Regions from separate parts of the Streptomyces montanus genome, predicted to be linked through region 2. Evidence: riboswitches for the same ligand, from Rfam matches in the RefSeq annotation. Region 2 holds a riboswitch; each other region holds the start of a gene.

Region 1 (7,326 bases), on a different contig from region 2:
CTGCGCGCAGGCCTGTACCGAGTGCGCGCGCATGTGTGCCCTGCGCGCGAGCCTCGCCGATCTCGACGGTCCGGAGAACCAGCAGCAACTGCGGCGCAAGGGCATCCTGTGCGCGGAGGTCTGCGACGCGACGTGCCGCGTCCTGGCCGATCAGACCTGGCAGGAGGAGACCGGAACACGCGCCCAGGTCGAGTGGTGCCGAGCCGTCTGCCTCGAGACCGCGCATGTCTTCGACCGGAACCCCGGTGCCGAGGACGGTGCGAAGGCCTGCCGCGACTGCGCACGCGCCTGCACGGAGTTTCTCGCCCTCCTGGTGTGAGGGTGTGAGGGTGTGAGGGTGTGATCGGAGTTGCAAGAGTAACCGGAGCAACTGGGGTGAGGTGATGGGGCGGACGGGGCACCCCGTCGTCAGTCCCCAAAGTCCCCAAGCGCCCGTCCCACGCGGACATTCCAGCGCCCGTCCCGCCCACTGAGCTCCGTCCCGGTCAGCGGCGGCACGTCGATGCGCCAGAACGCCGACTCCGGAGCCCCGAGCGTCCGTACCATCACGGCCCGTACGATCTCCGGCTCGACGACGGCGACGATCCGGCCCGAGAACTGGCCGGCCGATTCCAGCCACTTCTCCACCCGGTCGCACAGCCCGTGCAGGGACTCGCCGCCGTGCGGGGCACAGGACGGGTCCGTCAGCCACCGCGCGACCGCCTCCGGTTCGTCGGTGCTCACTTCGGCCAGGGTGGCGCCACGCCAGCGGCCCACGTCCAGCCCCGCCACCTCGGGCTCTGCCGCGGCGTCGAGGCCGAGGGCGGCGGCGGTGTCGCGGCAGCGCACGCCGGGGGAGAACAGGGCCCGGTCCGGGGCGGGCAGCGAACCCGCGGCCGCCTCCGCGTTCCGCAGCCCGGCGGCGTCGACCGGGCATCCGTCGTCGAAACGTGCCTCCCGCAGCGCCGCACTGATCGCTGGTGAGATCAACATCACTCGGCTCGTCATCAGTCCCCCTCTCGTGCTCAACAGAGCTCAACACCCTTGGCAGCGCCCGGAATTGATGCCGTGACCAGGACACCGGCGCACCTTCCGAACTCCGTGCGCCCTTGGCCGCGTCCCCGCTTCGCGGTACGTTCTCGTCGATATTGACGACGGTTCGACGGAAGCCGGTGAGAATCCGGCACGGTCGCGCCACTGTAAGCCGTACCGACCGCCTCCACCCAGGAGCGGTGCAGTTCGGGCAAGTCAGACCCGTGGCCGTCGTCCTGTGCACCACCGAGTCGGGACGCGAGTTCCCCCAGGAGGTCCTGCCATGGCCCACTCCGTCGCTCAGCCGAGCGCAACCACCCCTGCCGCACCGGCCGCCGTGCCGGCCAAGCTGCCGATCGGCGCGATCGCCCCCTGGGCGGTCTTCTTCGGCATCCTGATGCTGGTCCTGCTCTACTTCGTCGGCGCCGAGCAGGGCGCCACCTCCCTGGTCTCCGGTGAGGGTGTGCACGAGTGGGTGCACGACGCCCGCCACCTGCTCGGCTTCCCCTGCCACTGACGGCGACAAGGAACCGAACAGGACAACTCGATGAACTCCATCACCGTCAGAAACCTCCTGGTGCGTGGCATGCTCGCGGGTCTCGCCGCGGGCCTGCTCGCCCTGGTCGTCGCGTACTTCCTGGGTGAACCGCGCGTCGACGCGGCGATCGCATACGAGGAGGCCCACTCCCACGAGCACGGCGGCACCGAACTCGTCAGCCGCACGATGCAGTCCACCGCGGGCCTGTCCACCGGTGTCCTCGTCTACGGGGTCGCATTCGGCGGTATCGCCGCGCTCGCCTACTGCTTCGCCCTCGGCAGGATCGGCCGCTTCGGTCCGCGCGCGAGCGCCCTGCTGCTGGCGACCGCGGGCCTGCTCGCGGTGTACGTCGTGCCCTTCCTGAAGTACCCGCCCAACCCGCCGGCCGTCGGCAACCCCGACACCCTCAACCAGCGGACCACGCTGTACTTCCTGATGGTCGTGCTCGGCGTCCTACTGGCCGTCGGCACCGTGATCCTGGGCAAGCGCCTCGCGCCGCGCCTGGGCAACTGGAACGCCACCGTGGCGGCGGGCGCGTTCTTCGTCCTGCTCGTCGGTCTGGCGTACGCGTTCCTGCCGTCGTTCAACGAGGTCCCGGAGGGCTTCTCCGGAACCTTGCTGTGGCAGTACCGGCTGGCGGCACTCGCCATCCAGGTGACCCTGTGGACCGCGTACGGCCTGGTCTTCGGGCTCCTGGCGGAGCGCGTGCTGGCACCGCGTACGGCTGCCGCTCAGCAGAACGGGGCCGCAGCACAGGCAACTCCTGTCGCACACTGAGAGGTTGAGCGCCGATAAGGGCCCCCGGTTGTCCGGGGGCCCTTTCTGCGCGCCCCCACTGTTGTGTGTTCCCAATTTCTGAAACACGTTCTACGGTGTCCGCCGTCAGGTCCGGGTCGGGTCCGGGTGGCCGGAGCAGCAGGCCAGCGGAGCCCCGTGGGAGCCAGGAGGCGCCGTGCATCTCGAATACACGCCGGAGCAGCAGCGACTGCGCACCGAACTGCGCGCCTACTTCGCCGAGTTGGTGCCGGACGACGTCCACACGCGATACGGCGACCCCGCGGCCCAGAAGCGGTTCTACCGCGAGACCATTCGCCGGCTCGGCACCGACGGCTGGCTAGGGGTGGGCTGGCCGAAGGAGTACGGCGGGCGCGGGCTGAGCCCGATGGAACAGTTCATCTTCTTCGACGAAGCCGCCCAGGCGGGCGTACCCCTGCCGCTGATGGCGCTGAACACGGTCGGCCCGACGATCATGCAGTTCGGCACGGACGAACAGAAGGCGTACTTCCTGCCGAAGATCCTCTCCGGCGAGATCGACTTCGCGATCGGCTACAGCGAGCCCGACGCGGGCACGGACCTGGCATCGCTCAAGACGCGGGCCGTACGGGAAGGCGACGAGGCCACCGGCCACTACACGGTCAACGGGCAGAAGATCTGGACGACCAACGGGGACACCGCCGACTGGGTCTGGCTCGCCGTACGCACCGACCCGGATGCCCCACCGCACAAGGGCATCACCATGCTCCTCGTGCCGACCTCCGACCCCGGCTACTCCTGCACCCTGATCAACACGCTCGCCTCGCACGACACCACCGCGAGCTACTACGAGAACATCCGGGTCCCCGCCTCGCGCCGGGTAGGGGAGGAGAACAAGGGCTGGCGGCTGATCACCAACCAGCTCAACCACGAACGCGTCACCCTCGCCGCGCACGGCACCATGGCCATCCGCGCCCTGCACGACGTGCAGCGCTGGGCGATGGAGACCAAGCTCGCCGACGGCCACCGCGTCGTCGACCTGCCCTGGGTACGCCGCCGCCTCGCCCAGACCCACACCCGGCTCGACGCGATGAAGCTCCTCAACTGGCAGATGGTGAACGCCGTCCAGGAGGGCACGCTCACCCCGCAGGACGCCTCCGCCGTGAAGGTGTACGGCTCCGAGGCGCGCCGGGACGCGTACGCCTGGCTCATGGAGATCGTCGCGGCGGCGGGCGTTCTCAAGGAGGGCTCGGCGGGCACGGTGCTCCACGGCGAACTGGAACGCGGTTACCGCTCGGCCGTCATCTTCACCTTCGGCGGCGGAAACAACGAGATCCAGCGCGAGATCATCTCGTGGATCGGCTTGGGGATGCCCCGGGTACGGCGTTAGCTCGGTGTGACGAGGATTCTTAGTTGGCACATAAGAGGGATGGTTGGCACCGAGCCTGGCCCGGTGGGTGAGAGCCTGTGCGAGAACCTCTGGTGATGTTGAGCCGGGACACGGTAGTTGGAACCTGGCCACGGGAGTTGGAGCCGGCGTCGGGGCGGCAGGCGGGGGCGGCACCGATGGAGTCGGCTGGTGACCGAGCGCATTGTCCAGCCGTCCCTGCCGACCCGAGATCAACTCTGCGCTCTGCGCGACTTCGTTCATGGGCGGAGTTACTCCGCGGGTTCGGTTGCCATTCGGCTTCCCGGTGAACCGTGTCATGCTGCGGACTCGGGTGTGGCCGATGTGGCCCGTGCCTCGGGCGCCCTGTATAACGTCACCAACGTCCTCTGCAAGCGGCTGTTCGCCGACATCGACACCGGTCAGCCCGGCGTCGCTGCCGAGCTCGCGTGGGAGGCGCTTCTCGCGATCGCAGACGCTTGGCGAGATGCACCCAATGCGCCCGCTGAGCTGCGGAAGCTGGTATTTGATGCTGCCCTGCGGCGAGCCTGAGCCTGGGTTCCGCCATCACACTCTCAGACGGAGCTGCGGGCCTCTTCGTAGTCCGGCTCCGGTGTCGGACCCTTCTTCTTTCCGGCAGCAGGCAAGGTCGTCAGCAGCACAGCTGCTCCGAGGAGCGCGATGACCGCGATCCAGCCCGCGCCGACGTGCATAGCATGGATAAACGCATTATCAGCAGCCTGAGCAAGAGTGGGCCGGTGGACAGTGGTGGCGACGTGGCGGGCCTGTTCGGCGGAAACTCGCGCCTGATCCTGCACCGGACCGGGTGCACCCTCCAGCGAAGGTTCGATCGCACGTCGGTACGTGATCGACATGATCGTGCCGCCTACTGCGATTCCGATCACACTGCCGGTTTGTCGCACGGTGTTGGTGACGGCCGATCCTGCACCTGCCTGTTCCAACGGCAGGTCGCTGATCAATGCGGCCGTAACGGGGCCGATCACCATGCCGATCGAGAGACCCTGTATCAACAACAGAATCTCGATCCAGACGAGTGGAGTTTGCAGTCCGAGGAACCCGTACCCGCCCATGGTCAGCGCAGCCACGGTTAGCGCCGGCACGGTGACAAGGCGTAGCGGCAGGTGGCGAACCAGGCGCGAGGCAAGGGGCGCCCCCGCGAGCGCGCCGAATGCGGTCGGGATATTGGCCAAACCCGCCTTCATCGGCGAAAATCCGAGCGCGCCTTGCAGGTAGAACGCGTTATAAAAGGTGATGGTGGCCACACCGAAGAGCAGCAATCCGAGCGCCATATTTCCGCCACCGAATGTGCGTTGCGTGAACATTCGCGGATCAAAGCTGGGCACCTTGACACGCAGTTCGACGAGTACGAAAACGGCCAGCAGAATTAGACCGACAACAATCGGCGCCCAGACGTCGGTACGACTCCACACCGCCACCTGGCCCGCCCGGATCAGCCCGTAGGCCAACGCCACGAGCCCACTGATCGACAGCAACATTCCAGCGGGGTCCAGTGGTCGCGGAGTGGGGCTGCGGAAATTCGGAACCAGCACGGCAAGCCCGACCAGCGCCAATGCCGCGACCGGAACATTGATCAGAAAGACCGAGCCCCACCAGAAATGATCGAGCAGGAACCCCGCCAGCACCGGGCCGGCAGCCATTCCGACACCGGCCGACGTCGAGAAAATGCCGATCGCGGCAGCCCGCGCGGGGCCGGTAAAGGTCCATATAAGGATGGCCATCATGGCGGGCGTGATCAGCGCGCTGCCCACCCCCATCGCAGCTCGAGCTGCAATCAGCTGGCCCGCATCGCTTGCGTACGCCGCCCACAGCGAGGACCCGGCGAAGATCACCAACCCACTGGAGAACACAGTCCGGTGACCGAACCGATCGCCCAATGCGCCTGCAGTGAACATCAATGTGGCGAAGGCCAGAGTGTACGAACCGGTCGCCCATTGCAGCTGACCGGGATTGGCCCCCAGTCCACGGACCGGGTCTGCAAGGGTCTCCAGCGTAGTACTCAGGACGGTATTTTCTATCCAAATCAGCAGTGAACACAGCATAAGAACGGCAAGAATCAACTGCTGCCTGGACTTCGGCAACGTTGGAGGCGGGGTCATGAACACCTTCGGATATCGATCGGCGGGAACCTGAACGACTGGACCATAAGCAAACTCCACGACGCCGTCAAGCTTAGAATTTCTTGTTCAATACTGTTGCGGCTGAACGGACTGTATGCCCTCTGCCGGATTTGCGGACTGAGTAATTTTGCGCCCTCTGGCGGATTTGCGAGTTGAAGGATTTCATGACTTCCGGAGGGTTGCGACTGAGCGGATTTCATGCCCTCCAGTGAGCTGTCGCACCGCGTCCTGCGATCCCTGCTCGGTGCCCACGCCAAACCGCAGCTCCTGCCCGCCCAAGACTGCCGGAACACTGGCACTCACCTGACGCTTTACCGAGCACCATTTCTGCGTCATTCACCATGGCCTTCAGAACTCAGTCCCGGCGGATCGGGTTCGGCTGCGCGAGGTCACTTGCTTTGTCGATCTTCCGTGCGAGATCTTCGGCGTGCTGGATGAGGAGCCCTCGCAGTGCCGCGTAGTGCCCGCTGCTCGGTCTACCTGCTGGGTCTCACGACTGGACGAACCTATGCTGGCCGTCATGAGACGGACATCCTTTGCGCAGTGGCCCTGCTCGATCGCGCGGACCATGGACCTGCTCGGGGACTGGTGGACGCCGTTGGTGCTGCGTGAGGCGTTCTACGGGATCCGGCGGTTCGACGCGTTCCAGGAGTCGCTGGGGATCGCCCGTAACACGCTGACGGACCGGCTGCGCCGGCTGGTGGAGGAGGGGCTGCTGGAGAAGCGGCCGTACCAGACGGAGCCGGTCCGGTGCGACTACGTGCTCACCGAGAAGGGGCGCGACTTCTTTGGCGTGCTGCTGGTGATGAACCGGTGGGGAGACCGCTGGCTGGCCGGTGAAGCGGGCCCGCCGGTGGCGATGCGTCACGAGGTGTGCGGGCAGGAGACCCATGCCGAGGTGGTGTGCGCCGCCTGCGGCGAGCCCATGACCGCGGACAACACTCGCCCCCGGATGGGCCCCGGCTATCCACCGCATTTGGCCGAACGGCCGGATGTGCGGGAGCGTTTCGCGGACTGACTCAACAGCTCCGTGAGGGCTGTGTCCACCCTTGACAAGTGAGTCTATCTACGCAACTTTACTGGTCAGGTACTGGCAAGAGAGGTTCTCGGAAGGCGAGGAGGCCGCGGGATCATGGAGTGGACGGGCGCGCGCTATGCGGACAAGCCGACGGCTGAGGTCCACACCTGGATCGCCGCGGCGCCGACGCAAGTGTGGGCGTTGGTGTCCGACATCGAGCTGATGCCGCGCATGAGTTCCGAGCTGCAGGCGGTGGAATGGCTGGACGGCAGGAGCGGCCCTGCTCTAGGAGCCCGATTCGTCGGCCGGAGCAAGCATGAAGCGTTGGGGGAGTGGGCCACCACGTCCCACATCGTCGAGTACGAGCCGCCGAGCGTGCTCGCCTGGGCGGTCGAGGATCCACAACACCCCACTGCCCTCTGGCGGTTCACTCTGAAGCCGGAGGACGGCGGCACACTGC
Region 2 (7,326 bases):
GTCGTGCCGCCGCACGACGTCCCAGTACTTCTTGAAGTTGCCGGTCGAGTTCCCCATGGAATGCGAGTACTCGATCATGACGTACGGGCGGGTGTCGCCGGTGTCCTTGGCGCGGGCCTCGACGCGCGCGGGGCTCTCGTACATCTCCGAGCGGATGTCGCTGATCTCCGGGCGGTCGTCGCCCTCGTACTGGATGACGCGGGTCGGGTCGTACGACCGGATCCAGTCGTGCATGGCGACGAACGTGCTGCCGCCGCCGGCCTCGTTGCCGAGCGACCAGATGACGACCGAGGCGTGGTTCTTGTCCCGGTGGACCATGTTCTGGGCGCGGGCCACGCAGGCCTTGCTCCAGTCGGCGTGGTCGCCCGGGTACTCGTCACGGATGCCGTGGGTCTCGAGGTTGGTCTCGTCCACGAGGTACAGGCCGTACTCGTCGGCGAGCTCGTACCACAGCGGGTTGTTGGGGTAGTGCGAGGTGCGGACGCTGTTGATGTTGATCCGCTTGAGGATTTCCATGTCACGGACCATGTCCGCGCGGGTAAGCGCCGTGCCGCGGTCGGGGTGCATCTCGTGGCGGTTCGTGCCCCGGAAGGACACGGGCTTGCCGTTGATGCGCATCAGCCCGTCCTTGAGCGCGAACTCGCGTATTCCGACCCGGTGCGACAGGGTCTCGATCACCTTGCCCGCCGGGTCGCGCAGCCGCAGTACGGCGGTGTAGAGGTAGGGGTGCTCGGCCGACCAGAGCTTCGGCGCGGGCACGGCTTTGGCGGCCCGTACGGAGACGTCCTCGCCGGCCGGAGCGGAGCCGAGGTCGACGGACTGCTGCAGCGGACGGGACCAGACGGCGTGGCCGCGCGCGTCGTAGAGCTGGGTCTCGACGGCGTACTTGCCGGAGTCCCGAGCGGCGTCCCCGTAGCCGCGCACACTCGCGGTCACGGACAGCTCGGCGGCCGTGCAGTCGTCGCTCAGCGGGGTGTCCAGCTTGAAGTCGCGCAGGTGGACGTCCGGCGTGGAGTAGAGGTAGACCGAGCGGAAGATCCCGCTCAGCCGGATCATGTCCTGGTCCTCCAGCCAGTCGCCGTCGGAGTAGCGGTACACCTCCACCGCGATCTGGTTGGTGCCGGGCTTGAGATGCGGGGTGATGTCGTACTCCGCGGGGACGTAGGAGTCCTCGTGGTAGCCCGCCAACTCGCCGTTGATCCACACGTAGTGGGCGGACTTGACGCCTTCGAAGTGCAGGAACGTCCGTCGTCCCGACCAGTTGCGAGGAACCGTGAAGGTGCGCCGGTACTGGCCCACGGGGTTGTAACGCGTCGGGGCGGCCGGCGGCTGCGCTTCCTCGCCCAGGCCGTTGGGGCCCCACCACGGGTAGGTGATGTTGATGTAGATCGGGAAGTCGTAGCCGTGCAGCTGCCAGGCCGAGGGGACGGGGATGGTGTCCCAGGAGGAGTCGTCGACGTCGGTGCGGTAGAAGTCGGTGTCCCGGTCGTCGGGGCGGTCCGCGTAGGCGAACTTCCACTTCCCGTCGAGGCTCTGGCGGTACGGCGAGCGCGTGCGGTCGCCGGCGAGTGCCTGTCTGACGTCCGCGTACGGCATGAGCGTGGTGTGCGGTGGCTCGGTCCCCAGCTGGAAAACGTCGATGTTGCCGTTCCACTCCGGAGATCCGTCCGCCGCCTCGCGCCGGCGGGCCGGGTGCGCCACGGCGGACGACGCGGACAGGGTGAGCGCGCCGAGGACGGCGGCTCCTCCCTCAAGGAGACGACGGCGGCTGACGACCGCCCGCTCGGGGCGGTGGGGCCGATCCGTGGGTGACACGTGTGGGTGGCGGTGCGGGTGCGGCATGACCATGGCCTTCCTCGGTACGACAGTGCGGTGCACGGACTGAGGGAGCGTCAGATCCTGTCGAAGCTGCGGACATACGGAAGTTGGTGTCAGGGCCAGAACGCGACTGCTGATGACTAAGACACCTGGTGAGCCAGAGAAACCCTAGAACCCGAACACATTCGGAGCAATGATCCTGTCGGACTTTGTTTGTTCCTGGTGTGTTCCTGAGGACTGACGACCCGGGGGTGTGAGGGGCCTGTGGTAGCTTGCCGGAGCCAGTCGTACTCGTGTGCGTACCCGTACGTGCACGGATCAGGGAATCCGGTGTGAATCCGGAGCTGACGCGCAGCGGTGAGGGCGACGGGCGAGGCAAACGGCCACTGGACGGCGATCGCGGTCCGGGAAGGCGCTTCGTCCGGGTGACCCCAAGTCCGAAGACCTACTGGCAGCCTCGGGCACCGAGAAAACGGCCGGGGGAACATCGTACGACCGGGCTTCGCGCATGAGCCCTCGACGCCGAAGGAAGCTTCCGTGCCGCTCGCACGCCCCGTCCGTCATACCGCCTTGTTCCTGGCCGGTGCCCTGCTGCTGACCGGCTGCGGCGGCTCCTCCGGCTCCTCCGGCTCGTCGGACAGGAGCCCCGCGAAGAGCAAGTCCGCCGGTTATCCGATCACGTTGGAGAACTGCGGGCGCAAGGTCCGCATCGACGGTCCTCCGCGGCGGGCCGTCTCCCTCAATCAAGGCACGACCGAGATCATGCTCTCCCTCGGGCTGGCCGACCGCATGGCGGGCACGGCCACCTGGACCGACCCGGTGGCGAAGGGACTCGAGAAGGCCAACGCCAAGGTGAAGCGGCTGGCCGAGGACGCGCCCTCCTTCGAGAAGGTGCTGGACACCGAACCCGACTTCGTCGCCGCCTCCTTCGCCTCCACCCTCGGCAAGGGCGGCGTGGCCCCGCGCGAGCAGTTCGACAAGCTCGGCGTGCCCACCTATCTCTCCCCCTCCGACTGCGTCGCCAAGGACAACAGCGGCGACGGCGACGGCGCGCGTACTCGGCCACTGACCATGGACGCCGTCTACGGTGAAGTGCGCGACCTGGCCAGGATCTTCGGCGTCGAGGCTCGCGGCGAGCAGCTCGTGGCCGCTCTGAAGGCCCGGGTGAAGAAGGCCACTTCCGGCCTCGACGCCGACGATGTCACTCTCCTGTACTGGTTCGCCAACTCCCAGTCCCCGTACCTGGCGGGCTGCTGCGGCGCCCCCGGCATCGTCACCCGCCGGATCGGTGCGAGGAACGTCTTCGACGACTCCCACGAGGAATGGCCCCAGGTCAACTGGGAGACCATTGCCGACCGCGACCCCGACGTCCTCGTCATCGGTGACCTGACCCGAAAGCAGCAGACCGCCGAGACCGCAGCCAAGAAGATCGAGTTCCTGGAGTCCGATCCCGTCACTCGGAACATGACCGCGGTGAAGGAGAAACGGTACGTGCTGCTGTCCGGACAGGCCATGAACCCGACGATCCGGACCGTCGAGGGCATCGAGAAGGTGGCGGCGGCGCTGCGCACCCACGAGCTCGCGGAATGAGCGCGGAATGAGCACCGCCCCGCTGACCGTCGCACCGGCCACGGTGCGCGGAGTGTGGCAGGTCCTGGCCTGGGCGGCCGGTCTTGCCGTGCTCTGCGCCTCGGTCGCCGTGGCGATCACCATCGGCCCGGCGGACATCGGCGTCGGTGACGTGTGGTCCGCGGTGGCGGCCCATCTGGGGTGGGGACACAGGGAGTTGACGCCCATCCGGGACGGCATCGTATGGAACCTGCGTCTCCCGCGGACCCTGTTGGCGGCCGTCTGCGGCGCGGGCCTCGCCGTGTGCGGCGCCGTGATGCAGTCGCTGCTGCGCAACCCGCTCGCCGACCCGTTCGTGCTGGGCGTCTCCTCCGGAGCCTCGACCGGGGCGGTGGTGGTCGTCGTACTCGGCGCGGGCGGCGGTGTCCTGTCGGTCTCCGGGGGCGCGTTCCTCGGCGCCGTGGTCTCCTTCGCGCTGGTGCTGCTGCTCAGCCACACCCTCGGCGGCACCACGGACCGGGTGGTGCTCGCCGGCGTCGCCGCCATGCAACTGTTCTCCGCGCTCACCTCCTTCGTCGTGATGACCGCAGCCGACGCGGAGACCACTCGGGGGGTGCTGTTCTGGCTCCTCGGCTCGCTCAGCGGAGCCGACTGGACCGATGCGAGGGTGTGCACGGCCGTGCTGGCGGTGACGCTGCTGGTCTGCGCCGGACACGCCCGCGCGCTCGACGCGTTCGCTTTCGGGCAGGACGCCGCCGCCTCGCTGGGCGTGTACGTGGCCCGCACCCGGCTGCAACTGCTGTGCGCGACCGCCCTGCTGACGGCCGCCCTGGTCAGCTCGGCCGGGGCGATCGGTTTCGTCGGCCTGGTGCTGCCGCACGCCGCCCGCGCGTTGACCGGATCCGGGCATACGCGGCTGCTGCCGGCCACCGCCCTGGCCGGGGCGGTGTTCCTGGTGTGGGTCGACACGCTCGCCCGTACGGTGCTGGACCCGCAGGAGGTACCGGTGGGCGTGGTGACCTCGCTGATCGGCGTACCGGCGTTCGTCGCCGTCCTGTACCGCACCAGGGGCACGCGATGACCGACCTCGACGAGACCACGGGGCTGCGCGCCGAGCGAGTCACCCGCACCGCCGACGGCACGTTGATCCTGGACGGGGTGAGCCTCACACCCCGCCCGGGCACGGTCACCGGTCTGCTCGGCCCCAACGGCTCGGGCAAATCCACGCTGCTGCGTCTCCTCGCCGGCGTGCTCGCCCCGGCCTCAGGTGTCATCACCCTGGATGGCCGCCCCTTGGATCAGGTGGGCCGCAGGGCGGTCGCGCGGCGCATCGCCGTCGTAGAGCAACAGGTCGACACCCAGGTCGCGTTGACCGTCCACGACGTCGTACGTCTCGGCCGGATCCCGCACCGCCGCGCCTGGACACCCACCTCCGCGGTCGACGAGGAAGCCGTCCGCACCGCCCTGGCCCGCACCGGTCTGACCGACAAGGCCCACCGGCCCTGGCACACCCTCTCCGGCGGCGAACGCCAGCGGGTCCAGATCGCCCGTGCCCTCGCCCAGGAGCCACGGGAACTGCTGCTGGACGAACCCACCAACCACCTGGACATCCAGCACCAACTGGCCCTGCTGGCCCTGATCACCGAACTCCGCCTCACCAGCGTCATCGCGCTGCACGACCTCAATCTGGCCGCGATGTACAGCGACCAACTGGTCGTCCTCAAACAGGGCAGGGTGGTGGCCTGCGGCAGCCCGCGTGACGTCCTCACCGCCAGCCTCATCGGCGACGTCTACGGCGTACGGGCTGCCGTCACCCGCGAAGGCCCCGACGACCGCCCCCACATACGGTTCCTGGGCGCACTCCCGCCCGGCTGAAGTGGTGGGCACCGACGGCCCTCGCTCGCAACCCGTCTGCTGCGCCGCGCGGGCGGGCGCAGGACAATGACCGCATGAGTGGCGCGTTCGTGGACGAGGCGGTGCGGGCGGCTCCGGCGCCGCCGCTGCGAGGGCTGGTCGGCTGGTACTCCGGCTACCGCCAGCGCGGCGTCCCGCACGCCCAGCACCGCGGGCTGCCCTCGCCGTGGCTGACGCTGATCCTCACGCTCGACGAACCCCTGAGCATGGCCGCCCACCCCGACCCTGGTGCCGCCCCCGGCGACTACCCCACCCTGCTGGGCGGCCTGCACCTCACGCCCGCACTCATCGACATCCCCGGACGGCAGTCCGGCATCCAGGTCGCGATCAGCCCGCTGGGCGCACGCATCCTGCTGGGACTGCCCGCGGGGGAACTGACCGGGATCGACGTCCACGCCGACGACGTCCTGGGCGCGGGAGTACGCGAGGTCCACGACAGGCTGCACGACGCCACCGACTGGGCCGCCCGCTTCCGCGTCGTCGACAACTGGCTGCTGCGCCGCATGTCCGATCACGAGGGCCTGAGGGCGACCTCCGCCGTCCCGATCGCGCACGCCTGGCAGCGACTGCTGTCCGCCGGCGGCCGCCTGCGCGTCGGCAAACTCGCCGCCGACATCGGCTTCAGCGAGCGGCACCTGCGCAACCGCTTCCGCGAGGAGATCGGACTCACCCCCAAGGCGGCCGCCCGGGTCATCCGCTTCGACCTGGCACGCCGCCGCCTGGCCACCCTCCCCCACTCCCGACTCCGCTCGATCGGGGGGACCCTCACCGGCCTCCCCGACCTCGCGGGCCTGGCCGCCGACCACGGCTACGCGGACCAGTCCCACCTCGACCGCGAGTTCAACGCCCTGGCCTCCTGCACGCCGAGTGCCTGGCTGGCGCAGGAGTTCCGAAACATCCAATCCGGTCACCATCCGCCGGCGTGACCCTGGTGGTGTCAACCGACTGATCCCCGCCGACTCCCGAGAGACCGGAGGCCAGCCCCATGACCAGTACGCCCGACACCGCCAAGCAACCGCCCGCCCCGCAGGTCTGGCCCACCCTGCGGGCCCACGACGCCCGCGCACTGATCCGCTTCCTCGTCGACGCCTTCGGCTTCGAGGAGACCGTGGTCTACGGCGACGGCGACATGGTCGAGCACGCCCAGCTCAGCCGGCCCGAAGGCGGCGGCATCATGCTCGGCTCCGTACGCGAGGGCCAGGAGAACGGCACCGGCCCGACGCCGCCCGGCGCCTTCAGCGCCTACGTCGTCACCGCCGACCCGGACGCCGTCCACGCCCGCGCCAAGGCCGCCGGTGCCGAGATCATCACCGACCTGCACGTCACCGACTACGGCTCCCGCGACTTCGCCGCCCGCGACCCCGAGGGCAACCGGTGGTACTTCGGCACCTATCCCGGCGAGCCGCGCTGACCCGACGCGACCCGGGACGTGGCGCGCCGCCGTGGCGGGGTGCAGGCATACAGGTCGAGGATCGCGGGCCGGGGAGCGATGCCGGGGCCGCCCGCCCGCACCCAGGCAACGATGTCCTCGGTCGCGTCGGGGTCGTTGACCAGGCCGAGCCAGACCGGCCGGGCACCGGCAGCGCGCCCGGCCGCGGAGGGCTGCACGACGATCACATTGGCTTGATCGCACACGTCCAGGCAGGTGGAGACGCGTACGGCCACGGCCTCGCCGAGACGTGCCGTCTGCTCCGCGTGATCCACGCCGGGCACTTTGGGACTGCCGCAGCAGCAGTCCCGGCACACGACGACCCGGCACGGTGCCGAGGCGACCGGCCCGTCCACCGGAGACCCCTTGCCCACCGGGGACCCCTCGCCCGCCGGTTCACCTGCCGCTCCCTCAGCCGACCTCACGTGGCGCCGTCAGCGGAGTTGCGCGGCGAACGCCTCGTACGCCCGCTCGTCGAACAGGACGAACCTGACCTCCTCGACCGCGCTCTGCGCGGCACGCACCGTCTCCACCGCGATACGGGCGGCGTCCTCCATCGGCCACCCGTAGATCCCGGCGGAGACGGCGGGAAACGC
Region 3 (7,326 bases), on a different contig from region 2:
GACCCGGACCGACACATTGCCCGAGGTGCCGACGACCAGACCGTCGGACACGGTCCGGCGGGCCGTGGTCACCAGGTCGTGCCACGCCCGCTCCACCACCTCACGCGCCTCCCGCGCGCCCCGCTCCGTCGCCTCCCGTGCGCCCCGCTCCCCCACGTCCCGTCCGTCCCCTGGATCCCGCCACTGTTCAGCCATGCCGCGATCCTGCCAGCCGCGCATGTCAACGAGGCGCGGGCGAGGGCACTGTAGGGCGGAATCCGCACATCCGGCAGGGCGCGAAGAGGCGTGTATCGCCCGCGAGAGCGATTGGCCGACGGCCGACGGAATTTCCGGGATCTTCCCATAACCTCTGGGGGATTTGTCGTGCACGCCGCCATTCCGGGGGGAAATATGGCCCGTGATCGCAAACCGTCCCGCAGTCGTCGCGCCCGCATCGCCGCGGCCTCCGTGGCGGCCCTCGCCATCGGGGGGACCGCTCTCGCAGAGGTGCCGGTTTCGGCGGCCGGCCGCCCCAAGGGACACGACGTCTCCTCTCACCAGAAGAACGTCAACTGGTCGAAGGCGAAGAGCAAAGGCGCCACATTCGTCTACGTGAAGGCGACCGAGTCCCACACGTATCGCAACCCGTACTACGGCCAGCAGTACCACGGCGCACGCAACGCGGGCCTGGTCCGGGGGGCGTACCACTTCGCACTGCCGCACAAGTCGTCGGGCAGGACCCAGGCCGCGTACTTCGTGCGCAACGGGGGCGGCTGGCGGGCGGACGGCTGGACGCTGCCGCCCGCGCTCGACATCGAGTACAACCCGTACGGCAAGCGCAAGTGCTATGGCCTGAGCAAGGCCAGGATGGTCGGCTGGATCAAGTCGTTCAGCGACGAGGTGAAGCGGCAGACGGGCCGCCGCCCGGTGATCTACACCAACTACAACTGGTGGAAGAGGTGCACCGGGAACAGCTCCGCGTTCGCCTCGAACCATGCGCTCTGGCTGGCCCGCTACGGCTCGACGGCGGGGGCCCTGCCGAAGGGGTGGACGTTCTGGACGTTCTGGCAGTACGACAACGGCGGAAGCCTGCCGGGCGACCAGAACCTGTTCAACGGATCCCTGAGCCAGCTCAAGAAGTTCGCGAAGGGCTGGGGAGCGTTGGATCATCCCTTGAGGCAAGGCACTGACGGAACGTAACATTCCGCCTCAGTTCGACTGCCACGCCGCCCCCTCGACACAAACGGAGGGGCGGCGTCCCGCTTCGATACACTCCGTAGTCCGGCTGCGTTCATCTTCCGTTCATCCAGGTTGCCTATGGTCCATGTGCCAATGACGTCCAAAAGAAGCCCGGGTAAATGGAAAACTTCTCGCTGATCCTCGCGATCGTGGTTGTCACCGCCCTCGCGTTCGATTTCACGAACGGTTTCCACGACACCGCCAACGCGATGGCCACCACCATCTCGACCGGCGCGATGAAGCCCAAGGTCGCGGTAGCCATGTCCGCCGTGCTCAACCTTGTCGGCGCCTTCCTGTCCATTGAAGTCGCGAACACGATCTCCAAGGGTCTGGTCAACGAAGACGGCATACAACCCGAAGTCATTTTCGCGGCGCTCGTCGGCGCCATCCTCTGGAACCTGATGACCTGGCTCGTCGGGCTCCCGTCCAGCTCCTCGCACGCCCTCATGGGCGGCCTGATCGGCGCCACCGTCGCCTCGGCGGGCGTCGGCGCGGTGCACGGCGACGTCCTCGTCACCAAGGTGCTGATCCCGGCGATCGCCGCCCCACTGGTCGCGGGTCTCGCGGCGATGTTCGCCTCCCGGCTGACGTACACGCTGGGCAAGAACGCGAACGGCGAGGCTTCCAAGAAGGGCTACCGCGCGGGCCAGATCGCCTCCGCCGGTCTCGTCTCGCTGGCCCACGGCACCAACGACGCGCAGAAGACCATGGGCATCATCACCCTCGCCCTGGTCGCCGGCGGTTCCATCGCCCCCGACTCGGACCCCCCGACCTGGGTCATCCTCTCCGCCGGTCTCGCGATCGCGCTCGGCACGTACCTGGGCGGCTGGCGCATCATCCGCACGATGGGCAAGGGCCTCACCGACCTCCAGCCGCAGCAGGGCTTCGCCGCCCAGACCAGCGCGGCCACGGTCATCCTGGCCTCCTCGCACCTCGGCTTCTCCCTGTCCACCACTCACTCGGTCTCCGGCTCGGTGATGGGCGCGGGCCTCGGCCGCAAGGGCGGCGTGGTCCGCTGGTCCACCGCCACCCGGATGTTCATCGCCTGGGGCCTCACGCTCCCCGCCGCGGCCCTGGTCGCCGCGATCGCGGAGTACGCGACCTCCTTCGGCACCTGGGGCACGTCGCTCGTCGCCGTCTTCCTGGTCGCGTCGAGCGCCGCCATCTGGGTGGTCTCCCGCCGCGAGGTGGTCGACCACACCAACGTCAACGACACCGACACCGAGGAACTCGCTGGTGTGGTGACCACGGCCCTCGCCGCCGTCGCCCCACCCCCGGCCGGCACCGTGACGGAGGTCCTCACGGACACCGCCCAGGCCTCCAGCGAGACCTCGGCGAACTCGTCTGCGTCATCGGCGTCGTCGGCGTCGTCGGCCGCTGTCTGAGCATCGAGCACCCAGGCACGAAGGAAGAATCAGCATGCACATCGACTGGGCAGCCCTCGGCTCCGTCTTCGGAGTCAGCCTCATCGCCACCATCGCCCTCGTGGGCCTGTTCACCCTCGGCATCGTCGGTCTCTCGCGACGCGAGCAGGCCTCGGCGCAGGGCGACTCGGCCGCCCTCGCGGTCACCGGCGCGTACGCCTGCTTCGCGGCGTGCGCGGCGGCGGTGGCGTACGGGATCTATCTGATCGTGGCCTGACCCGGACCTCACTGGTCCACACGCCGTTCCGCGGGCGGGTAAGTGCATGCCGCACTTACCCGCCCGCGGGGTTTTTCGCGTGGCGCCTCGAGGCGGCCGCGCCACACACCGCGTGTGGGCCTCAGCACACTCTCCTTGCGCAGGTCAACAGCAAGTTGACGGGTCTTCCAACCCGTGGTGGACTGCCGGAGCCATATACGGCGGCAGGAGAGGAAGCCGGTGCGAGTCCGGCGCGGTCCCGCCACTGTCACCGGGGAATCGATCCCCCGGGAGCCAGGAACTCTCGCCGTCGGTCTCGTCGAGCCAGGGCGTGGACACCCTGAGTGAGGACATATCGCCATGCGCGGCTGCCTGTTGCGGTTCAGTGTGCCGAGTACGAGGGTTCTGCCTGACGTAGCGACGGGCTGAGCCGATGCGTGCCGATCGCGTCTTCGCGTACGGCGCCGCCGCCGGCCTCCTCGGTGACCTGCTCCTCGGCGATCCTCGCCGCGGGCATCCGGTCGCCGCGTTCGGCCGGGCCGCGGGTGCCGTGGAACGGGTGCTGTGGCGGGACCACCGGGGGTGGGGCGCCCTGCACACCACTGTGTGCGTGGGTGGTGCCGTGTCCCTCGCCGCCGTCGCCGCCTCGGCCGTACGTCCCTCCCGTACCGCCTCCGTCGCGCTCACCGCCGCCGCCACCTGGGCCGTGGTCGGGGGGACTTCGCTCGGGCGCGAGGCGCGGGCCGTCGGCGAGGCGCTGGCCGCCGGGGACATCGAAGCGGCCCGGGAGCGGCTGCCGCACCTGTGCGGGCGGGACCCGCAGGCACTGGACGCCGACGGGATCGCGCGGGCCGTCGTCGAGTCCGTCGCCGAGAACACCTCCGACGCGGTCGTGGGCGCTCTGGTGTGGGGCGCGGTCGCCGGAGTCCCCGGACTCGTGGGCTTCCGCGCCGTGAACACACTGGACGCGATGGTCGGGCACAAGTCGCCCAAGTACCGGCGGTACGGGTGGGCTTCCGCGCGGCTCGACGATGTTGCCGGGTGGCCGGGGGCGCGGCTGACTGCCGTGCTCGCGGCCGTCGCGGGAAGCGATCCGCGGTCGGCCGTACGCGCCTGGCGTACCGACGCCTCGAAGCACCCGAGCCCCAACGCCGGGCCCGTGGAGGCGTCGTTCGCGGGGGCGCTCGGGGTGCGGCTGGGCGGGACGCTGTCGTACGCGGGGCGTGTTGAGCATCGGCCTGTGCTGAACGGGGAGGGGCGTTCTGTGCAAGTGGGAGACATTGAGAGGGCTGTTCGGTTGTCGCGGAGGGTTGGCTGGCTTGCGCTCGGGGTGAGTGCGGCGGGTGCGCTGCTGCGGGGGCCGGTTTCAAGGCGCCCGGTGCTGCAGGCTGTGCCCACCCGTTCCGCCCTGCGGAACGACTGCCCACAGCAGTGGGGGCGTGCCTCATGAGTGGGGGGCTGCTTGTCGCCGGGACCACTTCCGACGCCGGTAAGAGCGTCGTCACCGCCGGGATCTGCCGGTGGCTGGTGCGGCAGGGCGTGAAGGTCGCGCCGTTCAAGGCGCAGAACATGTCCCTCAACTCGTTCGTCACGCGCGAAGGCGCCGAGATCGGGCGGGCGCAGGCCATGCAGGCACAGGCGTGCCGTGTCGAACCCACCGCGCTCATGAATCCCGTGCTGCTCAAGCCCGGCAGCGAGCGGAGCAGTCAGGTGGTGCTCATGGGCAAGCCCGTGGGTGAGCTGAGTGCGCGCGGGTACCACGGCGGGCGGCAGGAACAACTTCTCGGGACCGTCCTCGACTGTCTCGCCGAGTTGCGGGGCACGTATGACGCGGTGATCTGTGAGGGGGCGGGGAGTCCTGCCGAGATCAATCTGCGGCGCACCGACATCGTGAACATGGGGATCGCCAGGAACGCCCGGCTTCCCGTGCTCGTCGTCGGCGACATCGACCGCGGGGGCGTCTTCGCCTCGTTCTTCGGGACCGTCGCCCTGCTGTCCCGCGAGGACCAGGAACTCGTCGCCGGGTTCCTCGTCAACAAGTTCCGCGGGGACGTGTCACTGCTGGAGCCCGGCCTTGACATGCTGCACGGGCTCACCGGGAGGCACACGTACGGCGTGCTGCCCTTCCGGCACGGCCTCGGCATCGACGAGGAGGACGGGCTGCGGGTCTCCCTGCGGGGGACGGTACGGGAATCCAACGTCGCGCCGCCCGTCGGCGAGGACGTCCTGCGCGTCGCCGTCTGCGCCATCCCGCTCATGTCCAACTTCACGGATGTCGACGCGCTGGCCGCCGAACCCGGTGTCGTCGTGCGGTTCGTGGACCGGCCCGAGGAACTCGCCGACGCGGATCTGGTGGTGATCCCCGGCACCCGGGGGACCGTCCGTGCCCTGGAGTGGCTCCGGGAGCGCGGGCTCGCCGACGCGCTCGTCCGCAGGGCCGCCGACGGCCGCCCCGTACTCGGCATCTGCGGCGGTTTCCAGATCCTCGGCGAGCACATCGAGGACGACGTCGAGTCCCGGGCGGGACAGGTCGACGGGCTCGGGGTCCTGCCCGTACGGGTGCGGTTCGCCCGTGAGAAGACCCTCACCCGCCCCGTTGGGGAGGCGCTCGGCGAGCACGTCGACGGTTACGAGATCCACCACGGGATCGCCGAGGTCGCAGGCGGCGAGCCCTTCTTGGACGGCTGCCGGGTCGGCGCCGTCTGGGGCACGCACTGGCACGGCTCGCTGGAGTCGGACGGATTCCGGCGAGCCTTCCTGCGCGAGGTGGCGGCCGCCGCGGGGCGCCGCTTCGTACCGGCCCCCGACACGTCGTTCGCCGCGCTGCGCGAGGAACAGCTCGACCGGCTCGGCGACCTGATCGAGGAACACGCGGACACGGACGCGCTGTTGCGGCTCATCGAGTCGGGCGCGCCGCAAGACCTGCCTTTCATTCCACCGGGAGCGCCCGCATGAGCACAGTGTTGTTGTTGTCGACCGCCGACACCGATCTGCTGGCGGCGCGTGCCTCCGGTGCCTCGTACCGGATCGGCAACCCGACCCGGGTCGATGTCGCGGAGGAACTGCCCGCGCTCGTCGAGGGCTCGGACATCGCCGTCGTACGGCTGCTGGGCGGCAAGCGTGCCTGGGAGGAGGGGCTGGCCGCGCTCAAGGCGTCCGGCGTCCCGACCGTGCTGCTCGGCGGCGAGGCCGTGCCCGACGCGGAGTTGATGGCCGAGTCGTCCGTGCCGGCGGGTGTGGTGGCGGAGGCGCTGCGGTACCTCGTCGAAGGCGGCCCGGACAACCTCACCGAACTGGCCCGGTTCCTGTCCGACACCGTGCTGCTCACGGGTGAGGGCTTCGTCGAGCCGCAGAAGATGCCCGACTACGGGGTTCATGGGGAGCGTCCGCGGATCGAGGGCCGCCCGACCGTCGGCGTCCTCTTCTACCGGGCGCACGAGCTGTCCGGCAACACCGCGTTCGTGGACACCCTGTGCGACGCGATCGAGGCGCGGGGCGCCAACGCCCTCCCGGTGTACTGCGGTTCGCTGCGGGGCGCCGACGCCGGCCTGTACGAGATTCTCGGGCGGGCCGACGCGCTCGTCGCCACCGTGCTCGCGGCCGGCGGCACGCACGCCTCCCAGGCGTCCGCGGGCGGCGACGAGGAGGCGTGGGACATCGGGGCGCTCGCCGACCTCAATGTCCCCGTACTGCAAGGGCTCTGCCTGACCTCGTCGAGGAGCGCCTGGGACGAGTCCGACGCCGCCCTCGCCCCGATGGACGCGGCGATGCAGGTCGCGATCCCGGAGTTCGACGGACGGCTGATCACGGTCCCCTTCTCCTTCAAGGAGCAGGGGCCTGACGACGTCCCGGTGTACGTCGCCGACCCGGAGCGGGCCGCGCGGGTCGCCGGGATCGCCGCACGGCACGCGCTGTTGAAGCACAAGGCGAACGCCGACAAGAAGCTCGCCCTCGTCTTCACCGCCTACCCGACCAAGCACTCGCGCGTCGGCAACGCGGTCGGCCTCGACACGCCCGCCTCCGCCGTACGGGTCCTCGACGCGCTGCGCGACGCCGGGTACGCCCTCACCGAGTACCCCGCGGGCGGCGACGAGTTGATCCACCGGCTCATCGCGGCCGGCGGCCACGACGTCGAGTGGCTGACGGAGGAGCAACTGGCCGCCGCGCCCGCGCGCGTACCGCTGGCCGACTACCGGGCGTGGTTCGACAAGCTCGATCCCGGGCTGCGGGACAGCATGCTGGAGGCGTGGGGCGAGCCGCCGGGCTCCCTGTACGTGGACGGCGACGACATCGTGCTCGCCTCCCTGCAGTTCGGGAACGTCGTCGTCATGATCCAGCCGCCGCGCGGCTTCGGCGAGAACCCGATCGCGATCTACCACGACCCGGACATGCCGCCGTCGCACCACTACATGGCGGCCTACCGGTGGCTGGAGAACTCGTTCGGCGCCGACGCGATCGTGCACATGGGCAAGCACGGCACCATGGAGT
Region 4 (7,326 bases), on a different contig from region 2:
TGGGTGCTGAGCGTCGGGCCTTCCGCCGAGGCGACCGCGAAGTCGTACACCGGAAGGCCCTCGTCACTGCGGTCGAGGCCGAACACCTCGCACACGACACCCAGTTCGAAGGGATGTACGCCGTCGAGCAGGATGACGGCCACGTTGTTCAGCATGCTGCCAGTGTGCCCGAGGCCTGGCAGGAATTCGAGGGCGTACGGCAGTCCTGCCACTGACGGTAAGGAGCAACCGGCGCGACAGTGGTGTCCATGGATACACACATGGAAGCCCTCACCGGAATGCTGACCGTCCTCGGGATCCTCGCGGTCCTCGTCCTCCCCGCACTGATCGGCATCGCGCACGACAGGCGCATCGACCGTCAGCTCAGGGAGGCCGAGGACGCTTCGGCCGAGGACCGGAGCCGGAGGAGTCAGAAGAGTCAGAAGTCCTCGTCCAGGTCGACGGTGCCCTCCACCGCCACCTGGTACGCCGACGGACGCCGCTCGAAGAAGTTGGTCAGCTCCTGAACCCCCTGCAACTCCATGAAGGAGAAGGGGTTCTCGGAGCCGTACACCGGAGCGAAGCCGAGCCGCGTCAGGCGCTGGTCGGCGACGCACTCCAGATACTGCCGCATCGAGTCGGTGTTCATGCCCGGGAGACCGTCACCGCACAGGTCGCGCGCGAACTGCAGCTCGGCCTCGACGGCCTCCCGGAGCATGTCGGTGACCTGCTGCCGGAGCTCGTCGTCGAAGAGCTCCGGCTCCTCCTTGCGGACCGTGTCGACCACGTCGAAGGCGAAGGACATGTGCATCGTCTCGTCGCGGAACACCCAGTTGGTGCCGGTCGCCAGGCCGTGCAGCAGACCACGGCTGCGGAACCAGTAGACGTACGCGAAGGCACCGTAGAAGAAAAGACCCTCTATGCACGCCGCGAAGCAGATGAGGTTGAGCAGGAACCGGCGGCGGTCGGCCTGGCTCTCCAGCCGGTCCATCTTCTCCACCGAGTCCATCCACTTGAAGCAGAACGCGGCCTTCTCGCGGATGGACGGGATGTTCTCGACCGCGTCGAACGCGGCGGCGCGGTCCTCCGGGTCGGGGAGATAGGTGTCGAGCAGCGTCAAGTAGAACTGGACGTGCACGGCCTCCTCGAAGAGCTGCCTGGACAGATACAGGCGCGCCTCGGGGGAGTTGATGTGCTTGTAGAGGGTGAGCACCAGGTTGTTCGCGACGATCGAGTCGCCCGTCGCGAAGAACGCGACCAGACGCCCGATGAGGTGCTGCTCGCCCGGCGACAGCTTCGCGAGATCGGCCACGTCCGAGTGGAGGTCCACCTCCTCCACGGTCCAGGTGTTCTTGATCGCGTCCCGGTAGCGCTCGTAGAAGTCCGGGTAGCGCATGGGACGGAGAGTCAGCTCGAAGCCGGGGTCGAGGAGATTCTGGTGACGCTTCGTCATTACTGGCAGGCCTCGCAGGACTCGGGGTTTTCCAGGGAGCAGGCGACCGAGTCGGGGTCGGCGGCCTGCTGGACGGGGATGTTCTTCTGGGGCCGCGCCTGGGCGGCGGAGTTCGAACCGGCCGCGCGGGCGATCCGGGTCGCCGGGCGCGAGCGCAGGTAGTACGTCGTCTTCAGGCCCTGCTTCCAGGCGTACGCGTACATCGAGGAGAGCTTGCCGATGGTCGGCGTCTCCATGAAGAGGTTCAGGGACTGCGACTGGTCCAGGAACGGGGTGCGGGCGGCGGCCATGTCGACGAGACCGCGCTGCGGGATCTCCCACGCCGTGCGGTACAGCTCGCGCACGTCCTGGGGCACCCAGCTGAAGCCCTGCACCGAGCCGCCCGACTCGCGCAGCGCCTCGCGGGTCTGTGCGTCCCACAGGCCGAGCTTCTTCAGCTCGTCCACCAGGTACGAGTTGACCTGGAGGAACTCGCCGGACAGCGTCTCGCGCTTGAACAGGTTGGAGACCTGCGGCTCGATGCACTCGTAGACGCCCGCGATGGACGCGATGGTCGCGGTCGGGGCGATCGCCAGCAGCAGCGAGTTGCGCATGCCGACCGAGGCGATGCGCTCGCGCAGCGCGGCCCAGCGCTCGGGCCAGACGAGCTCCACGTCGAAGTGGTCGGGGTGGAGGACACCCTGGGCCGTACGTGTCTTCTCCCATGCCGGCAGCGGGCCGTTGCGTTCGGCGAGGTCGGTGGACGCCTCGTACGCGGCGAGCATGATGCGCTCGGCGATGCGGGTCGACAGGGCGCGCGCCCGCGGCGAGTCGAAGGGCAGCCGCAGCTTGAAGAACACGTCCTGCAGGCCCATCGCGCCCAGGCCCACCGGACGCCACTTGGCGTTGGAGCGGCCCGCCTGCTCGGTCGGGTAGAAGTTGATGTCGACGACGCGGTCGAGGAAGGTGACGGCGGTGCGGACGGTCTGGTCCAGCCGCTCCCAGTCGATGTCCTGGGAATCGGTGTCCACGAACGCCCCCAGGTTGACGGACCCCAGGTTGCACACGGCCGTCTCCCCGTCGTCCGTCACCTCCAGGATCTCCGTGCAGAGGTTCGAGGAGTGGACCGTGTGGCCGGGCAGGGCCGTCTGGTTGGCGGTGCGGTTGGCCGCGTCCTTGAAGGTCATCCAGCCGTTGCCGGTCTGCGCGAGGGTGCGCATCATGCGGCCGTACAGTTCGCGGGCCGGGATGGTCTTCTTCGCGAGTCCCGCGTCCTCGGCCTTGCGGTACGCGGCGTCGAACTCCTCGCCCCACAGGTCGACCAGCTCGGGCACGTCGGACGGCGAGAACAGCGACCACACGCGGTCCTCGGCGACCCGGCGCATGAACTCGTCCGGGACCCAGTGCGCCAGGTTCAGGTTGTGCGTACGCCGGGCGTCCTCACCGGTGTTGTCGCGCAGCTCCAGGAACTCCTCGATGTCGGAGTGCCAGGTCTCCAGGTAGACCGCGGCCGCGCCCTTGCGCCGGCCGCCCTGGTTCACCGCGGCGACCGAGGAGTCGAGGGTCTTCAGGAACGGGACGATGCCGTTGGAGTGCCCGTTCGTACCGCGGATCAGCGAACCACGGGAACGGACACGGGAGTACGCGATCCCGATGCCGCCCGCGTGCTTCGAGAGCCGGGCCACCTGGTGGTAGCGGTCGTAGAGGGAGTCGAGCTCGTCCTTCGGGGAGTCGAGGAGATAGCAGGACGACATCTGCGGGTGCCGCGTGCCGGAGTTGAAGAGCGTGGGGGAGGAGGGGAGGTAGTCGAGCCGGCTCATCAGGCCGTAGAGCGCGGCCACTTCGTCGACGGACCTGGTGTCTGTGGCGGGACCGGACGCCGTGTCGTCGGCGAGACCCGCGGCGACGCGCAGCAGGAAGTGCTGCGGGGTCTCGATGACGTACCGGGTGATCGGGTGTCGCAGAAGGTAGCGGCTGTGGAGGGTGCGCAGGCCGAAGTAGCCGAAGCGGTCGTCGCCGGCGGGGTCGATGAGCGCGTCGAGCCGGTCCTCGTGGACCCGTACGAACTCGGCGGTGCGATCGGCGATGAGACCTTCCCGATGCCCGACCGCGACGGACTCGGAGAAGGACCGTACGCCCTGCGAGGCGGCCTCGGCGGCGATACTGACCGTCAGCAGGCGCGCGGCCAGCTTCGAGTACACCGGGTCGTCGGAGATGAGGCCCGCGGCCACCTCGGTGGCCAGCACGCGCAGCTCCGTCTCGTCCGCGGTGGCGGACCGGCCGCGCAGCGCGGCGGCGGCGACCCTGCCGGGGTCGGCGTCGGGGAGGTCGGCGGTGAGGTCGGTCAAGGTCCGTAGCAACACGGTCCCCGGCCCGTCGGCTTCGGCCTCGGCCTGTGTCACGGTCGCCTCGGTCGCTGAAGCCGGATCGGCTGGCGCGATGGTCACGTGGGGGATCTCCCTCGCTCGGCAGGGGGCCCGCGGGAAGAGGGTTCGGGGCACACGGACGTACGCACTCTGCGCGGTGGTACGCCGCGTCCACCGGCCCACTCCGCGAGGCCCGGACGTCATCGGAACCCGGGCCGGACGGCCTGGGCACGCTGTCGGCAGGTCCTCGGACTGACGCTGGTACGCGAACGACTGGACGAACACGCACAAGTACACCGTTGCGGGACAGTTCCGGATTCGCACCGGATTCCCCTGCGGCGACAGCGAGCATGAGCATACATCTTGTGCCGGGCCGGGAAAGCACCCCTACATGTTGTGTCGCATGTCGGCTGTAAGAGTGTCAGAGCGTCAATTCGTAGGCGAGGAGAGTGATGTCGTCGAGGTGCGGAATCGGGTTCCAGTCGCGCTCGGGGGTGCGCCGGAAACCGAGGCGCTCGTAGATCCGGTGGGCGCTGTGCATGGCGCGCTGAGTGGACAGCACCATGCCTACGCAGCCGTCCGTGGCCCGTGCGCGCTCGACGCAGGCGCGTACGAGCGCCTCTCCTACGCCTCGGCCGCGGGCCTCCTTGGTGACCGCCAGCATCCGTATCTCGGCCTCGCCCGTGCGCGCGATGTCCGCCATCGGGCCGCCGGCCGGCACGAAGGTCACTCCTCCGAGCACGCGATCGTGCTCGGTGGCGACGAGCACGTCGGCGGCGGCGGCCCGCTTGGCCACGTTCCGCAGCTCACCGAGGTACCTGTCGCTCTCCCCGAAGTCCAGCAGCCCGTCCTGGAGGTATGCCTGCGCGGTGATCTCGCCGAGGGTGTCGTACTCCTCGGGGTCCGCTGCTCGGATCACGATGTCCATGCGATGCAGTGTGCACGACGGGTACGACGCCGGACCGCCGGGTTTTCTCGCCCCCGCCGCCCCTACCCGTCCCATCCCTGGGGGCTGCGCCCCCAGACCCCCCGTATCGGCCTGAACGGCCTCGTCCTCAAACGCCGGACGGGCTGAAGATCAGCCCGTCCGGCGTTTGAGGAGCGAGGTCTGGGGCGGAGCCCCAGGGGATGGGAATGGGTAGGGGCGGCCGCGGCTAGTGCGCGGAGCCCGCCGTCGCCGGAGGCAGTTCCACCTGGACACCCTTGTCGCCCGCGTCCGCCGTGTAGTCCTCCGGGGACGTCTCGTCGATGCCCGCCGGGGCCTTGACCGCCGTCAGGACGAAGGTGAGGACCACGGTCACCACCACGTTCAGCACGAACGCCGTCAGACCGATGTAGCCGATCTCCCCGATCCCCGGGATCTCCTTCGCCGAGCCACCGAAGTGCTTCTGCGTCGGGGACGCGACACCGTACGCGGCCACCGTCCCATAGACCATGCCGACCGCCCAGCCCGCCAGCAGCGCCCAGCGGTGGAACCACCGGGTGAACAGACCGCCGACCAGAGCCGGGAAGGTCTGGAGGATCCAGATGCCGCCGAGGAGCTGGAAGTTGATCGCGACCGTCTTGTCCATCGTCAGGACGAAGGCCAGCGCACCGACCTTCACCAGCAGCGACACCAGCTTGGAGACCTTCGTCTCCTGTGCCGGGGTCGCGTCGGGCTTGATGAAGTCCTTGTAGATGTTGCGGGTGAAGAGGTTCGCCGCCGCGATGGACATGATGGCCGCCGGGACGAGCGCGCCGATACCGATCGCCGCGAACGCCACGCCCGCGAACCAGTCGGGGAACATCGTCTCGAAGAGCTGCGGGATCGCCAACTGCCCGTTCTGCACCTTGACCCCGGCCGCGATCGCCATGAAGCCCAGCAGCGCGAGCAGCCCCAGCATCAGGGAGTACAGCGGCAGGATGGTGGTGTTGCGGCGGATCACCTCACGGCTGCGCGAGGACAGCGTCGCCGTGATCGAGTGCGGGTACATGAACAGCGCTAGAGCCGAGCCGAGCGCGAGCGTCGCGTACGTCCACTGGCCGGCGTCAGCCGGTGCCAGAGCGCCGCGGGGTGCGCCCGTCGCGGGGTTGGTCTGGCTGAACGCGTCGCCCGCCTTCGCGAAGATGTCGTCGAAGCCGCCCAGCTTGATCGGGATGTAGATGATGGCCACCGCGATCACGATGTAGATCAGGGTGTCCTTCACGAACGCGATGAGGGCCGGGGCGCGAAGACCCGACGAGTACGTGTACGCGGCCAGCACGCCGAAGGCGATGAGCAGCGGCAGGTCCTTGACGAACCAGTTCGTGTCCTCGCCGCCGCCGACGCCCATCACGTCCAGCACGGCCTGGATGCCGACCAGTTGGAGCGCGATGTAGGGCATGGTGGCGAGGATGCCCGTCACGGCCACCGCCAGCGACAGGCCCTTGGAGCCGAAGCGTCCGCGCACGAAGTCCGACGTCGTCACGTACCCGTGTTTGTGCGACACCGACCACAGCCGCGGCAGGAAGGTGAAGATCAGGGGGTAGACGAGGATCGTGTAGGGGACGGCGAAGAAGCCGGCCGCGCCCGCCGCGTAGATCGCCGCCGGGACCGCCACGAACGTATAAGCCGTGTAGAGGTCGCCGCCCAGCAGGAACCAGGTGATCCAGGTTCCGAACGACCGTCCGCCCAGGCCCCATTCGTCGAGGCTGTGCTCGTTCTCGGCCTTGCGCCAGCGCGTGGCCAGGAAGCCGATGACGGTGACGGCCAGGAAGAAGAAGATGAAGACGGCGAGTGCGACGCCGTTCACGCCGTCCTTCATGCCGACGCACCCCCGTCCCGCGACGTGCGGGCGCGCTGGGCACGCTGATCACGCTGCCACAGCTTGTACGCGATCATCGTGAGCGCGGTGGAGAGGAGCACCCACAGCATCTGGTACCAGTAGAAGAACGGGATGCCGGCGAGGGCCGGGTCGACCTTCGCGTACGAGCCCACCCAGAGCATCGCCACGAATGGCGCGATCAGGCAGAAAGCGATCACCACACGCACCGGGGTCACCACCGGCGCTCTGACTTCAGGCGCATCCGACGCGTCTGGCGCATCTGACATAAGACGGCTCCGTCCCCTCACTGATCACCATTGCAACGCGCAGGAAATCTAAGCGACGGCTCGGCGTTAGGGAACCCCCGTCCGGAATCCGGGCTCGCGCCGGGACGGTACGAGCGCTGTCCGGATGAGCTGTACGGCAAGTACCCCATGTGCGCGGCCAGTACGGGCCCCACCAGAGGGCCCGCATCGCGCTACTCCACAGGCCGCTTGAGCCGGGCGACGAACTTGTAGCGGTCGCCGCGGTAGACGGAACGCACCCACTCCACCGGCTGCCCCGCGCCGTCCAGCGAGTGCCGCGACAGCATCAGCATGGGCAGGCCCACGTCGGTGCCGAGCAGGCCGGCCTCGCGTGGGGTGGCCAGCGAGGTCTCGATGGTCTCCTCGGCCTCGGCGAGATGGACGTCGTACACCTCGGCCAACGCCGTGTAGAGGGACGTGTACTTCACCAGACTCCGCCTGAGGGCAGGGAAGCGCTTGGC

The links. A riboswitch is a leader RNA that binds a small molecule or an ion and turns the genes downstream of it on or off. The one in region 2 is predicted to bind cobalamin.
Region 1: another riboswitch for cobalamin. It lies ahead of FE633_RS26170 (CbtB domain-containing protein); the one in region 2 lies ahead of FE633_RS17800 (ABC transporter substrate-binding protein).
Region 3: another riboswitch for cobalamin. It lies ahead of FE633_RS30370 (cobalamin biosynthesis protein); the one in region 2 lies ahead of FE633_RS17800 (ABC transporter substrate-binding protein).
Region 4: another riboswitch for cobalamin. It lies ahead of FE633_RS31895 (ribonucleoside-diphosphate reductase subunit alpha); the one in region 2 lies ahead of FE633_RS17800 (ABC transporter substrate-binding protein).

What each region holds. Positions count from the first base shown of each region.
Region 1 is NZ_VBZC01000031.1:5,985-13,310, reverse strand. It holds gene FE633_RS26180 (four-helix bundle copper-binding protein) at 1-319, shown strand, start outside; gene FE633_RS26175 (histidine phosphatase family protein) at 409-987, opposite strand; cobalamin riboswitch at 1,118-1,258, shown strand; gene FE633_RS26170 (CbtB domain-containing protein) at 1,295-1,528, shown strand; gene FE633_RS26165 (CbtA family protein) at 1,559-2,326, shown strand; gene FE633_RS26160 (acyl-CoA dehydrogenase family protein) at 2,502-3,692, shown strand; gene FE633_RS26155 (hypothetical protein) at 3,882-4,241, shown strand; gene FE633_RS26150 (MFS transporter) at 4,265-5,887, opposite strand; gene FE633_RS26145 (winged helix-turn-helix transcriptional regulator) at 6,369-6,866, shown strand; gene FE633_RS26140 (SRPBCC family protein) at 6,981-7,326, shown strand, end outside.
Region 2 is NZ_VBZC01000017.1:135,344-142,669, forward strand. It holds gene FE633_RS17795 (glycoside hydrolase family 2 TIM barrel-domain containing protein) at 1-1,842, opposite strand, end outside; cobalamin riboswitch at 2,084-2,285, shown strand; gene FE633_RS17800 (ABC transporter substrate-binding protein) at 2,356-3,408, shown strand; gene FE633_RS17805 (FecCD family ABC transporter permease) at 3,416-4,468, shown strand; gene FE633_RS17810 (ABC transporter ATP-binding protein) at 4,465-5,262, shown strand; gene FE633_RS17815 (AraC family transcriptional regulator) at 5,337-6,227, shown strand; gene FE633_RS17820 (VOC family protein) at 6,287-6,712, shown strand; gene FE633_RS17825 ((2Fe-2S) ferredoxin domain-containing protein) at 6,691-7,104, opposite strand; gene FE633_RS17830 (O-acetyl-ADP-ribose deacetylase) at 7,165-7,326, opposite strand, start outside.
Region 3 is NZ_VBZC01000039.1:83,673-90,998, reverse strand. It holds gene FE633_RS30390 (class II aldolase/adducin family protein) at 1-195, opposite strand, end outside; gene FE633_RS30385 (lysozyme) at 391-1,179, shown strand; gene FE633_RS30380 (inorganic phosphate transporter) at 1,338-2,603, shown strand; gene FE633_RS30375 (hypothetical protein) at 2,638-2,859, shown strand; cobalamin riboswitch at 3,021-3,161, shown strand; gene FE633_RS30370 (cobalamin biosynthesis protein) at 3,272-4,288, shown strand; gene FE633_RS30365 (cobyric acid synthase) at 4,285-5,793, shown strand; gene cobN (cobaltochelatase subunit CobN) at 5,790-7,326, shown strand, end outside.
Region 4 is NZ_VBZC01000043.1:51,428-58,753, reverse strand. It holds gene FE633_RS31910 (GlxA family transcriptional regulator) at 1-155, opposite strand, end outside; gene FE633_RS31905 (hypothetical protein) at 249-506, shown strand; gene FE633_RS31900 (ribonucleotide-diphosphate reductase subunit beta) at 419-1,432, opposite strand; gene FE633_RS31895 (ribonucleoside-diphosphate reductase subunit alpha) at 1,432-3,858, opposite strand; cobalamin riboswitch at 3,999-4,135, opposite strand; gene FE633_RS31890 (GNAT family N-acetyltransferase) at 4,199-4,705, opposite strand; gene mctP (monocarboxylate uptake permease MctP) at 4,932-6,560, opposite strand; gene FE633_RS31880 (DUF3311 domain-containing protein) at 6,557-6,847, opposite strand; gene FE633_RS31875 (GntR family transcriptional regulator) at 7,039-7,326, opposite strand, start outside.